Regions from separate parts of the Glutamicibacter sp. AOP12-B1-11 genome, predicted to be linked through region 4. Evidence: riboswitches for the same ligand, from Rfam matches in the RefSeq annotation. Region 4 holds a riboswitch; each other region holds the start of a gene.

Region 1 (3,167 bases), on a different contig from region 4:
TTGCAGGTTCGGGCTGGGGGCCACAGATATTGGCAAAGGAGCCAACTCGCCGTGTATGAACTCCTCGTTCTGCTGATCCTCGTGGTGGCCATTGTGCTGGTCACCGCACGCTGGAAAATCAGCCCCTTCCTCGCCCTCATCGGCGCGGCCATCCTCGCGGCCTTCGCCTACAAGATCCCCATCGCCGAGGTCGCCTCCACGGTGACCACCGCCTTTGGCAGCACCATGGGCAATATTGGCCTCGTAATCCTCTTCGGCACGATGATCGGCATCATCCTGGAGCGTTCCGGGGCCGCGATCTCCATGGCCGATGCGCTGATCAAGGTGCTGGGCACCAGATTCCCCAACCTGACGCTGTCGCTCATCGGCTACATCGTTTCCATACCGGTCTTCTGCGACTCGGGCTACGTGGTGCTCAACTCCCTGCGCAAGGCCATCACCCTGCGCACCGGTGTTTCCACGCTGGCCACCTCCATTGCCTTGATGACCGGCCTGTATGCCACCCACACCATGGTCCCGCCGACCCCAGGACCGCTGGCAGCCGCCGAGTCCATCGGCATCGCCGACAACCTCGGATTGATCATCGCCATCGGCCTGCCGGTGGCAGTGGTCTCGGCCATGGCCGGGCTGTTCTATGCCAGCCGCTTCAACAAGTCCACCTGGACTCCGCTGCCATCCGAGGATGAGAACGACATCGCCGAAATAGATTACGAGCAGCTGCGGGCAAGCTTCGGCAAGCTGCCAAGCCCTGGCTTGGCCTTCCTGCCGATCCTCGTGCCGCTGGTCTTGATCTGCGCGGCATCGATCGCCAAGCTTCCATCGCATCCCTTCGGCGAAGGCGCCGCACTGGAAGCACTGTCCTTCATCGGCACCCCGGTGATCGCGCTGATCTTCGGTTTGCTCGCCGCGACCTTGCTGCTGAACGGCAATAAGAAGCTTGCCGACTTCAACGAGCAGATGCACGAAGCCGTGCGCACCGCGGCGCCCATCCTGCTCATTACCGGTGCCGGCGCAGCCTTTGGTGCTGTGCTGGCAGCCTCGGAGCTGACCACGATCCTCTCCGATTCGCTCAGCGGCTTGGGTCTCGGACTGGCTGTGCCATTCCTGATCGCCGCGGCATTGAAGTCGGCGCAGGGCTCATCCACCGTATCGATGGTGACCACCTCGGCGCTGGTCGCCCCGATGCTCGGATCCCTCGGTCTGGACTCCGAACTGGGCATGGTGCTCAGTGTCCTGGCAGTTGGCGCCGGCGCGATGGTCGTCTCGCATGCCAACGATTCCTACTTCTGGGTGGTCTCCCAGCTCAGCCGCATCCCGGTGATCACGGCCTACAAGACCTTGAGCGTGGCCACCGCCATCCAGGGCACCGCCGCATTTGCTACCGTCTGGATCCTCGGGGCATTCCTGCTCTAGTAAATCCAAGAAGCCTGCATCAACCAATAACCGCGCCATCAGAGGATGGCGCGGTTATTGGTTTAACTGGCGGGATGGCCGCAATAGGCAAGGCAAGGCTGCAACTTCGAGCACAGCCCAGCTTTCCCCATTGGCTTGCTGGGCAAGGATTACGGGCATGGGAACAACGACCGGCAATCCGGCCATCCGGGATGCCTGATCGCTGGATCCATGATCCACCCCCGCATTCGCTGACGCTTATCGCTGTCGGCTAATTGAGAAACCGAGATCCCCCTGACAGGTGCCCGGACGATTGATGCTGGATCCGGATATCAAGCTCTCCGATCGCCGATGACGTAACCTCCAGAAGTATGACGGCGTCCCAGCGCCTTCGGGGCGGTCCAAGTCCGCCGGAAATCTCGCTTTATGACGACTTCTGACCGACTATTCCGTCGGATGACGTGCTCCTTCCATCCGCTCATGCCGCGGTGTTTCACTCGAAGTACCAACCATCCAGAGCGGCTGAGAGACCTGGCTCGACGACGCCGCAGCAAGCCTGCATTCCGCAGCTAGTGCTAACGCCAGGTTCGATGGATCAGCAGAAAGCAACTTTCTGCTTCCTTCGGAGCAAGACTCTAAGGGAGAACGAAAATGACCGTACTGAGCACGCAACTGCCCCGCGTTCCCTACACCGGGAGCGCAGACGAGGCCGAGCTCGCCCACTGGCGCGAGATCGCCGAGCAGGTCGCGGCCACCCTGGCCGCCGATGCGCTGGAGCGCGACCGCAAACACGAGCAGCCCTTCGCCGAGGTGCAGCTGCTGCGCGAGGCCGGGCTGCTGAACCTGCTGGTTCCGGCCGAATTCGGGGGAGCCGGAGCGCACTGGGCCACCGCCTTTGAAACCATCCGCATCCTGGCCGCGGCCGACGGGTCCATCTCCCAGCTGCTGGCCTACCACTACATCAACCAGTCCGGCATCGCCTTCTACGCTCCGGCCGAAGCCCAGGCCGAGTGGTGGCGGCGCACCGTGGCCGGAGGCTGGCTCTGGGGCGATTCGGTGAATCCGGTGGACCCGCAGCTGACGCTCACCGCGGAGGACGATGGCTTCCGGCTGAACGGTTTCAAGCGTTTCTCCACCGGCTCCGGAGTCGGCGAGATGATCGTCGTCAACGCCGAGGTCTCCGGAGGCCCGCGACACGGCGAAGTGTTGGCCTTCGTCCTCCCGCGCAACCGGGAAGGGCTGGAAATCGTCGATGACTGGGACTACCTGGGCCAGCGCTTGAGCGCCTCGAACTCGCTGAAGTACCACAACGTGCGCATCGAGGCCGCCGATCTGCTCGGGGCGGTGACCGACGAGCCGGTGTCCACCCTGCTCACCCCCGGGATCCAGCTGGCCTTCGCGAACTTCTACCTGGGCATCGCCGAGGGCGCGTTGGCCCGCGGCAAGCAAATCCTGCTGGGCCGCAAGAACGCCTGGTTCCTCTCGGCGGCGGAGACCTACTCCCAGGACGTCGTCTTCCAGCGCACCGTGGGCGAGCTGAAGGCGCGCACCGCCGCGGTGGCCGCCCTGGCCGAGAAGCTCGGCCGCAAATTCGATGCGCTGCTGGCCAAGGCCGGGAATGTCACCCAGCCCGAACGCGCGGCGCTGGCGGTGGAAATCGCCGAGGCCAAGGTGGTCTCCACCGAGATCGGCGTGGAGGTCGCCAACCGCATCTTCGAGGTCACCGGTTCCTCCTCTACGCAGAATGATGTGGGCCTGGATCTGTTCTGGCGCAA
Region 2 (3,167 bases), on a different contig from region 4:
TCTCCGCGGCGGCTGACCTAATTTACGTCGCACAGCCGAGCATGTCGGCGGCGATGAAGGAGCTCGAAGCCCGCGTGGGACGCACCTTGCTGGTCCGCTCGGCCAGGGGAGTGACGCTCACCGCCGAGGGAGCAGAATTCCTTGGTTATGCCCGGCAGGTTCTGGAGCAGGTGGAGCTGCTTGAGCATCGCTACCTCGGGCGTCCCTCGGTCCGTCGCCTGCTCGGCGTCTCCACGCAGCACTATTCCTTCTCGGTGGATGCCTTTGTCAGGATGGTTCAGGCCAGCGGGGCCGAGGAATATCAATTCTCGCTGCGCGAGACCCGCACCGAACAGATCATCGAGGACGTGCGCACCCTGCGCAGCGACATCGGCATCCTCTATCGCAACGACTTCAACCGGAAGGTCATCGACAAGCTGCTGCGCGAGTCCCGGCTCGTATTCCACCCCCTGTTCCTCGCCGATCCGCACATCTTCATTTCGCGCAGCAACCCGCTGGCCTCCCGGGCGCGGGTGACGCTCGAGGACCTCGAAGACCTGCCGCGCTTGACCTTCGACCAGGGTGCGAACAACTCGTTCTACTTCGCCGAGGAAGTGCTCTCCACCAGCTCCAGCAAGCGCGAAATCCAGGTTTCGGACCGCGCGACCATCTTCAACCTGATGATCGGCCTGGGCGGGTACACCATCTCCACGGGCATCATCAGCGACGAGCTGGACCCGTCCATCGTCGCCATCCCGCTGGATGTCGATGAGCGCATCGAGATCGGCTGGATCGACCATGCAGCGATTCCGCTGACCGAGCAAGCGCGGCGCTATCTGGACGAGGTGCGCTCGGTCGTCTCAAGCTTCGGAGTTGAGGTCCTGGACTGAATCCCCGGCCCCCAAGACGTAACACCGTGTCATTTGGCGGACCGTCGGCGACATAATAGTTGCGCAAAACCCTGGTTCTTCAAGGATTCTGGCGGTTGCCGCGCGTCACAAAGGGACTGCGGGCCGGGCCCCATTACGGGACTGGCGCGGGATGTGAAGCCAGGTGCCCCTGTATGAAGCGCGGGCGTGGGCGTCGTTTGCGCCGCCGGATGCCGATGTCCAACCATGGAAGAACAACAACCCATCAAGAGCGACCGAGAGATCTGGCTCGTAGACGTCGCAGCAACCATCGGGAAACCGAAAGGTGCTAATGCCAGGAACGATGGAGCAGTTCCGAACGTGCCATAAGGCGCCATGCTTCGTACCGTTGTGGCCTCAGGGCGGCCGAGGGGCGGTACGACGCCGGGTGTTCGGTGCACTCTCTCGTGGATCAGAAACGAGAAGGAGCTATGAGCCAACGCCAAGGAACCGACGCGGTCCATGCAGGGTATCGTCCGAGCGGAGATTTCCGCCCGATGCTGCCGCCACTGCACAATTGCGCAGCGTACCAGTTCGAATCGCACGCAGAAGCGATCGAAAAATTCGCGTTGCGCCAGGCCGGCTTCACTTATTCACGCACCGGCAACCCCACCGTGGCCATCCTGGAACAGCGGGTGGCCGCCCTTGAAGGCGGAGCCCAAGCGGTAGCCACCGCCTCGGGGCAGTCGGCCGTTGCACTCTCGCTGCTTGCCCTGACCCAGGGTCCTAAGCACATCGTGGTTTCCTCCTCGCTGTACGGCGGCACCGTGGACCTGTTCACCGACACCTTTGCCGACTTCGGCATCCGGGTCAGCTTTGTCGACCAGGCCGACCCCGCAGCTTGGGCCGGGGCCATCGAAGAAGACACCCGGGCGTTCTTCCTGGAGTCCGTCTCCAACCCGCTGTGCACCGTGGCGGACCTGCCCGCCATCTCGGCGATCGGGCACGAGCACAACATTCCGGTGGTCGTCGACAATACGCTGGCCACCCCGCTGAATATTCGCCCGCTGGATTTTGGCGCCGACATTGTGGTGCACTCGGCCACCAAGGGACTAGCCGGACACGGCTCGGTGCTCGGCGGCGTGGTCGTGGATTCGGGGAAGTTCGATTTCTCGGATTCCACCCGCTGGCCGCAAATCGCCGCCCCGCGAGTGCGGCTGAACAATGCCTCGCTGCTTGAACGCCACGGATCGGCCGCCTACGCCATGCTGGTCCGCTCCAAATTCCTGCACGACCTGGGGCCGGCCTTGGCCCCGGCCAGCGCCCAAGGCATTCTGACCGGCATCGAAACCTTGCCGGTACGTGCCGCACACGTGCAGCGCAGCGTGAGCACCCTGATCCAGGAACTTGCAGATCACCCGGGCATTGCGGCCATCCACCACCCTTCGCTGCCGGCCCACCCGAGCCACGAGCTGGCCAAAAAGCTCACGCCCAAGGGCACCGGTTGCGTGCTGGCCATCGAACTGGCCCACCCCTCGCTGGTGTCCCCGGTGATCGACGGGCTGCAGCTGATTTCCCTGGCCGCAAATGTGGGCGATACCCGCACCATGGTCGCCCACCCGGCCACCATGACGCACTGCCGGCTCTCCGCGGAGCAACTTCTCGCCGCGGGCCTGAACACCTCCACCCTGCGCCTTTCGGTGGGGCTTGAAGACCCCGCCGATCTGCTCGCCGACCTCACCCAAGCGCTGGACAGCGCACTAAACCGGGCCCTGGCCCCGCAAACCCAAGGAGCATCATGAGCGGCTTCAACACCCTCGCCGTCCACGCCGGCCAGCATAAAGACCCGCACACCGGAGCCGTGGTCCCACCGATCTACCAAACCAGCACGTTCATCCAGGACGGAATCAACGTCTTGCGCTCCGGGCACGAATACTCCCGCGGCTCGAACCCGACCCGCGATGGCTTCGAAGCGCAGCTCACCGCCCTGGAAGGCGGAGCCGCGGGGTTCGCCTTCGCCTCGGGCATCGCCGCCGAAGACGCGCTGCTGCGTGCGGTGCTTGAACCGGGCGACCACATCATCCTGGGCGCCGACGGCTACGGCGGCACCAACCGGCTGATCTCCAAATTGCACAGCAAATGGGGCATCACCTCTTCCGCGGTGGATATCACCAACCTGGACTCGGTGCGCGCAGCGGTGCGCCCGAACACCGCGCTGCTTTGGGTGGAGACTCCCTCCAACCCGCTGCTGGGCATCGCCGATCTTGCCGGCTGGGCGGACATCGCCCGCGAGCACGGCGCCCTGCTGGTGGTGGACAACACCTTCGCCACTCCCTACCT
Region 3 (3,167 bases), on a different contig from region 4:
TACGCAGAGTGAAGCCATGGTCATGGCCTTTGGGTGAAGTCGTCATGTTCTTCTCGTTTGTTCTAGGGCGCTTAGGGGCGGGCCAGCGCGCGGGCGATGCGATCGCCGAGGAATTGGACTGCTTGCACGGTCAGAATGAGCGCAAGGATCGTGGCAAGCATGACATTCATGTCGAACCGCTGATAGCCGTAGGTGACCGCCAGATAGCCGATGCCGCCGGCCCCGATGGTTCCCGCGATGGCCGAATACTCGACCATCGAGATGGTGTTCAGCGTGACGGCGGAGGCCAGGGCGGGCAGCGCCTCACGGATCTGGGTTGCCCCGATGATTTGCAGCGGCGATCCACCGGTCACCAGCCCGACGGCCAGGTTCTCCTTAGGCAGATCATTGAGCGCGTTCTGCACGAGCCGCGCGAAGAAGGGAATGCCCGCAATGGTCATCGGCACCACTGCTGCCCAAATGCCGATGGTGGTTCCGGTCACCCATTTGGTGAATGGAATAATCGCCGCCATCAAGACCAGGAACGGCAATGAGCGTCCCATGTTGACGAACCAGCTCAGTGCCGCATGGCTCTTGTCGTGCGGAAAGAGACCCTGCCGGTCGGTGTTGAACAGCGCCAAACCCATGATGCCGCCAAAAATGATCACCAAGACCATCACGATGCCGACCATTGCCCAGGTCTGTCCATAGGCAGGAAGCATCAGGGCGGGCAGTTCGTTCCATGGGGTGTCGGTACCGACCGCTGCGCTTTCGGTTGGGATTCTCATACCGCCACCTCGATGCGTTCCGCGCGGTCGGCCACACTCGCGAGGAGCTGCTGGGATCGTGGCGTGGCGCGCAATCCCCATCCAGCCAAGACGGCAATAGCTCGTTCTGCGGCAATGCCCGCGAGACCGATTTCAACGCGGCCCAGCGTTCCCTCGTGGTGTGCTTCCACGGAGCCACCGAGCAGCGCGACCCGCGCGCCATGTTCGGTTCCCAGCCGGGATATCCAGGCTGGGTCCACATTTGCCGCCTGGTAGGCCACGGTCAGCGTGAAGTCGTAGCCGGCGGGCACCAGATCGGGGCGCAATGGCAGAAGCTTTGAACCGGTCACCGATCCCGGATCCGCTACCAGGCCTCGAAGTTCGCCGTACTCGGCGATTCGACCGCCATCGAGTTGCGCGACGCGGTCGGCGATATGGCGCACCACATCCATCTCGTGGGTGATCAAGATAATCGCCAAGCCCAAGTCGGTGCGCAGGGAATCAAGCAGTTCCAGCACCTGCGTGGTGGATTCCGGGTCGAGCCCCGAGGTTGCTTCATCGGAGAGCAGCAGACGCGGACGCAGCGCCAGCGCTCGGGCAATGCCCACGCGTTGGCGTTGGCCACCGGAAAGTTCTCCGGGGTACGAATTTGCCCAATCCGCCAGACCTACGCGATTCAGGAGTTCAGCGACCCGGTTTTCCATCTCGTGGTGGACTACTCCCAGGTTTCGCAGCGGCAACGCAACGTTTTCGGCTACCGTCATGCGGCGCAAAAGGGCCGAGTTCTGGAAGATCGTGCCGATGGCACGACGTTCGGCGCATAGTTCTTTGCCAGAGAGCACCGACAAGTCCTTGCCTTCTACCAGGATCTGACCGCTGCTGGGCTTTTCCAACAGCGAGATGCAATGGGACAAGGTGGACTTCCCGGCGCCTGAGGGCCCAACCACCGCGGTGATTGTCCCCGATTGAACGTCCAGGTCGATCCCCTTGAGGACCTCCACACGGCCCTGGGCCGTTTCGTAGTGCTTATGCAGCTGGCGAATCTCAATCATGTGATCGTCCAGATAACGTCGTTTGCATTTGTTCTCCTTGGTGCTGGCACCGCGCAGAGTCTCAAACAGCGACGATCCACGGATTCAGGATGCCGCTGGCTTTCGCCAGGCTCTGAATCTCGGGAACAAAGCCGGTGTTTCAGACTGCTCCATCGGTCCTGGCTGTAGCACCGGCCCCGTGAGGGTGGTTGCTGCGACGTCGTTGAGCCAGGTCTCTCGGTCGCTCTGGATGGTTACCATTCGATAGGTGAATCGAACAGTTTCAGTCTGTGCCCGTGCCCGCTTCGTGAACAACCATGACGTTATATACGCGTCATGAAGTCGACCTCGGTGCGCAGATCGGCGGAAAACCGGCCATAAATGCGCGACTCACCCGTCATATGTCGCCACGTGACGACGCTGAATTCGCATCTTGACTCAGGAGAACTCGGCGGGTGCGAGGACGCCCCTGGGCCTGAACGCAAAGCAAGCTTCCAGAACCGAAAGGTGGAGATGAATTAGGTGCCTGGAAGCTAGCTGCGCGGCCAGACCACTTCGAAGCGTTCGCACACGATCCGCTCACCGGGCACGCCGGTCATTGCCGGTTCCCACTGCTTGGCGAAATCTGCCTGCTGCGTCCGTTTCCAGAACTTTTCGTGTTCCCGGCGCCAGCTGGCCAGACTACGGTCATCCTCGCCCTCGGCAAAGGCAAAATCTGCATCCACCTGGTCGAATGATTTCAGCGTCACCTCGCTGGTACGCAGGATAATTTTCGGTGTCCCGGAGCCGTCGCAGGCGATCCAGTGCGAACCGACCCGCGGAAGCGGTTCGTTCTCGGCAAGGTACTCGTTTTCAAGGCTTGAGGTGGCACGTTTCTGCCCGTGGGTTACCTGATGCAGCAGTGCCTCGGCGAGCTCAGCGCTGTCTCCGAAGTATTCCACCACGTAGTCGCCCGGATCGGTGGCACAGCTGTTTCGGTAGTCAGCCCACATTTGCGCGGCGGCGGCGAGATCTACCGGGGGCAGCTCGGAGGTAGGTTCATTGCTCATTCTCCTAGCCTAAACGCAGTCCGGCCACCGAAGCTGCTGTATTCGGTGGCCGGATCGCTGGCTGCCGCGGTGGCGGCATGCCCTCCGAAGCCCTTGAGGCGACGGCGGTGAATCCGACGCTAGTGAAGTCTTCACCTGAGCGTAATGAGCGACAAGCATGCGCGGTGACGCGTGTCACAGCCTAAGTCTCAGGTGCTTCTCCCGTAAATTGGCGCTTGCTTCATCCCCACCTTTTCAGGAGATCAAAGTATGTCACGAGCAAGTACGAGAGCTATCGCCAGCGCCGCGGCACTGGCGCTGGGACTGGGAACTTTCACCGCCCTTCCGGCCAGCGCCGATCC
Region 4 (3,167 bases):
GCCACGGTGGTGCCGAAAAGCAAGCCCAAGCAGTAGGTTACAGCGGCCGCACCCAAGCCAATGGCCAGCTGACGCACGCCACGTTTGAGCGGGGACGCACCGGATAGCAGGCCAACGACGCCGCCGGTGAGCAGCAACGCGATGCTGACCAAAGCGACCGCCACGCTCACCGCAGCTAGCCCGGTGAGCCCAAAGATGTAGGGCAGGATCGGAATGACTGCGCCCGAAGCAAAGAACATGAACGAAGAAATGGCGGCTCCCGGTGCCGAACCAAGCTCCTCATGTTCGCGTTCCAGTTCCGCGCTGCGAACTTCTGGATGGAGTGAGAAGGAGGGGTTGCAATCGCAGGTAAACAGCCCCATGCGTTCTGCCGCGCGGTGTTCGGCGTCCTCATTGTTCATGCCACGTGCTTTGTAGATCAACACCAATTCATTGGCGTCAAGATCGAGGTCACGGGCGGCAGAAAGCGTGACTTGGGTGGGGCGCGACGCGGTGAGAAGCTCACGTTGGGAACGGACTGACACGAATTCCCCGGCAGCCATGGACAGCGCGCCGGCCAGCAGGCCGGCAATTCCGGAGAAGAGCACGAGGGACGAGGCCACACCGGTGGCGCCGATGCCCATGACCAAGGCCAGATTCGAAACGAGCCCGTCATTTGCGCCGAACACCGCGGCTCGGAAGTTGCCGGACAGCCGGGATCTGCCGGCCGTAGCCAAAGCACGGATGACTTCCTCATGCACTTGCTCATCCGCGGCCATTTGCGGCGCGGCATCCTGATCGGTGGCGTAAGGAGAGTTGCCTTCGGCACGCTGGGCCAGCGCCAAGACAAACACCGAACCGAAATGCCGGGCCATGAAACGCAACATGGTGCGCCGCATCGACGGACGGACCGGGCGCACGTGTTCACCGAGCTTAGCGCGCCAGTAATTTTCGTGGCGTTCTTCCGCTTCGGCTAGCCCACGGAGAATCTGGCGTTCTTGTCCGGTGCGCTTTTCGGCCAGTTCACGGTAGATCGCACCTTCGGCGACCTCATCGGCCATGTACTGGCGCCAGCGGCGGATCTGCGCCTTGGATGGTTCGGGAATTGAGGTTGGGGCCATCACGGGGATGAGTCTCCTGCGGCAGAATTGGATCATTCACGGGCAGATGATCCGGGTTAGGTTCAACCCCCTAGTTTAGTGAGTGAGTCGAGCACTGGGAATTTGGCAAGACTAAATACCTTAGCGGCGCCAGGGTTTTGCCCTCGGGCTGCCACGAATACCGAAAGTTCCTCGCGCTGCCTGTCGAAGCTCGGCGGACCCACGGTTCTGGCTAGCAATCGGGTGAGCAGGTGCGGGTCGGTGACGTAGTAGCTGACCCAGACTCCGCGAAGCGGAAACTGCACCTGGCCGGTTTGCAGGTCAATAATGGGAAGGACGTTTGAAGCCATAACTATCGTGGACCCTTAAAAGAGCTCTTGCCCGTAGCCGGTTGGAGTACGGACCGCTTCTTCATCCGAACCACCCATGAACCTGGGGTTGGTGTGCGGCCAGTCGGAGCTTGGCGCCGCATCTCGTGAAGCAACACCACGATGCTACACCCGTGGGCTGTCCGGATGCGTAGTGAGACGTCATACTCGGCTCTCGCGGGCCTCATGGGAAGCAGAGCCGAGCACCGGGAGGTGCACGGACCGCGCCCACAAGAACCCTGCGCTTGGCGCAGGCGAAGGTCGCCGGGCGGGGATCTGGACATCGGGCACTACCGGTGGCTGGCCCGGTGACCGATCTCCGGCAAGTGGCTCCCCTCCCGACCCGCCGTCGATGCCGCCAGGCCTGCCCGAGCCGCGCGGGAGTATCGCTGCGCAATATGCCGCTCAGGTCCAACGCCTCTGGTCCGTTGGGACCAACGCCAGGCTACGGACCGGCAGTTTCACCAGGTGGTGCTCCTAGTCGCTGGGCTCGGTCAGGGCCATCCGAGCTAGCGCGAGCCTATGCGGCCTGTTAGAGGCGGTGCCCTGCCAGAGCTATGAGCAAGATTTGGCGAAGAATCGTTGTTAGGACTGCTCGGCGATTCGCTGCAGCGAGGAGCGTTGTTCCTTCCATTGCTCAGCGCTGAATCCAGGGATATTTCTCGCCTGTTCGCGCAGTCCTACCTGTCCGTCGAGAAGCTCTCGAACGATATCGAGATGCCCGGCATGCCGGGAGGTCTCCGCGATCATATGAACAATAAGATGCTCCACGGTGGTATGCCGATGCACGGACCACCAGGGGACCTCTGCCGGGGATTCTAAGTTCAATTCGTCAAGCGCGTGTTCGGCAAATGCGATGGATTTTCGGTACAACGCGAGAACATCTTCTACCGAGAAGCTGGCCGGAGGCAGGAAGTCGATCTGCGGTTCATCGCTTTGCAGTAGTTGAAGCACATGCCGATCGTTGGGCACACGACCTAGGCACTCGCCGAAATAACCGTATTCGGTGATTGCTAGGTGGTAGATGACACCAAGCATGTGGGTTCCGGTATCCGTCATGGGGCGGCGGGCCAACTCCTCGGAGAGTCCCTGGCACTTCCAGAGCACGGTGTTGCGGGCCTCGTTCAAGTAGGTCCGAAGCCTCTTGGAGGACGGATTGCCAGCGGTATCCATGTGCCGAGTCTAGTTTCTTGGCGATTGAATAAACAGCGCCGGCGCATTGAGGGATTGGTTGCTGACTTCAGGACTGAAGCGTGAGCTCGGCGCAGTTCTCGTTGCCTATTGGTAAACTGACGCAGTGTAGGAACCTGAACCGGATTGGTTTAGCGGAATTGTAGGCCGGGTGCTGCCAATCTAGGGCTGCGCCGGTGTCAAAATGGTGGGAGAGCATGAAAACACTGCCCGTAGAGCCCACCGGCTCGTCGATTAATATCGGTGCCCGTTTGCGTGGGGTACGCCAAACCCGACGAATGACCATCGACCAGGTGGCTGAAATGTCCGGACTGACCAAGGGGTTCTTGTCTCGCGTGGAGCGAGACTTGACTAGCCCGTCGGTATCGACATTGCTTAGGCTCTGCGAAGTATTGGGCTTAGAAGTCGGGCAGCTCTTCTCTGTACCTGAAACCAAATTGGTCAGGTTGGAGCACGCACCGCGAATCGCCTTGGGCGGTCAGGGGATCACCGAACAGCTGGTCACTCCCCGCGCCGAGACCCGGGTGCA

What was found. Region 4 has a riboswitch for S-adenosylmethionine ahead of ACT3UQ_RS10665 (hypothetical protein). Riboswitches for the same ligand answer to the same signal wherever they lie in the genome.
Region 1: linked by a shared signal. The riboswitch ahead of ACT3UQ_RS14785 (acyl-CoA dehydrogenase family protein) and the one ahead of ACT3UQ_RS10665 (hypothetical protein) in region 4 are both predicted to bind S-adenosylmethionine.
Region 2: linked by a shared signal. The riboswitch ahead of ACT3UQ_RS15595 (O-acetylhomoserine aminocarboxypropyltransferase/cysteine synthase family protein) and the one ahead of ACT3UQ_RS10665 (hypothetical protein) in region 4 are both predicted to bind S-adenosylmethionine.
Region 3: linked by a shared signal. The riboswitch ahead of ACT3UQ_RS00880 (methionine ABC transporter ATP-binding protein) and the one ahead of ACT3UQ_RS10665 (hypothetical protein) in region 4 are both predicted to bind S-adenosylmethionine.

The regions. Positions count from the first base shown of each region.
Region 1 is NZ_JBQSYL010000025.1:63,752-66,918, reverse strand. It holds gene ACT3UQ_RS14790 (GntP family permease) at 52-1,413, shown strand; SAM riboswitch class I at 1,899-1,989, shown strand; gene ACT3UQ_RS14785 (acyl-CoA dehydrogenase family protein) at 2,044-3,167, shown strand, end outside.
Region 2 is NZ_JBQSYL010000028.1:20,250-23,416, forward strand. It holds gene ACT3UQ_RS15590 (LysR family transcriptional regulator) at 1-869, shown strand, start outside; SAM riboswitch class I at 1,108-1,198, shown strand; gene ACT3UQ_RS15595 (O-acetylhomoserine aminocarboxypropyltransferase/cysteine synthase family protein) at 1,319-2,629, shown strand; gene ACT3UQ_RS15600 (cystathionine gamma-synthase) at 2,626-3,167, shown strand, end outside.
Region 3 is NZ_JBQSYL010000001.1:172,627-175,793, reverse strand. It holds gene ACT3UQ_RS00890 (MetQ/NlpA family ABC transporter substrate-binding protein) at 1-46, opposite strand, end outside; gene ACT3UQ_RS00885 (methionine ABC transporter permease) at 72-767, opposite strand; gene ACT3UQ_RS00880 (methionine ABC transporter ATP-binding protein) at 764-1,798, opposite strand; SAM riboswitch class I at 1,945-2,034, opposite strand; gene ACT3UQ_RS00875 (ASCH domain-containing protein) at 2,311-2,826, opposite strand; gene ggt (gamma-glutamyltransferase) at 3,076-3,167, shown strand, end outside.
Region 4 is NZ_JBQSYL010000015.1:61,642-64,808, reverse strand. It holds gene ACT3UQ_RS10670 (VIT1/CCC1 transporter family protein) at 1-1,100, opposite strand, end outside; gene ACT3UQ_RS10665 (hypothetical protein) at 1,163-1,429, opposite strand; SAM riboswitch class IV at 1,448-1,560, opposite strand; gene ACT3UQ_RS10660 (DinB family protein) at 2,033-2,620, opposite strand; gene ACT3UQ_RS10655 (helix-turn-helix domain-containing protein) at 2,836-3,167, shown strand, end outside.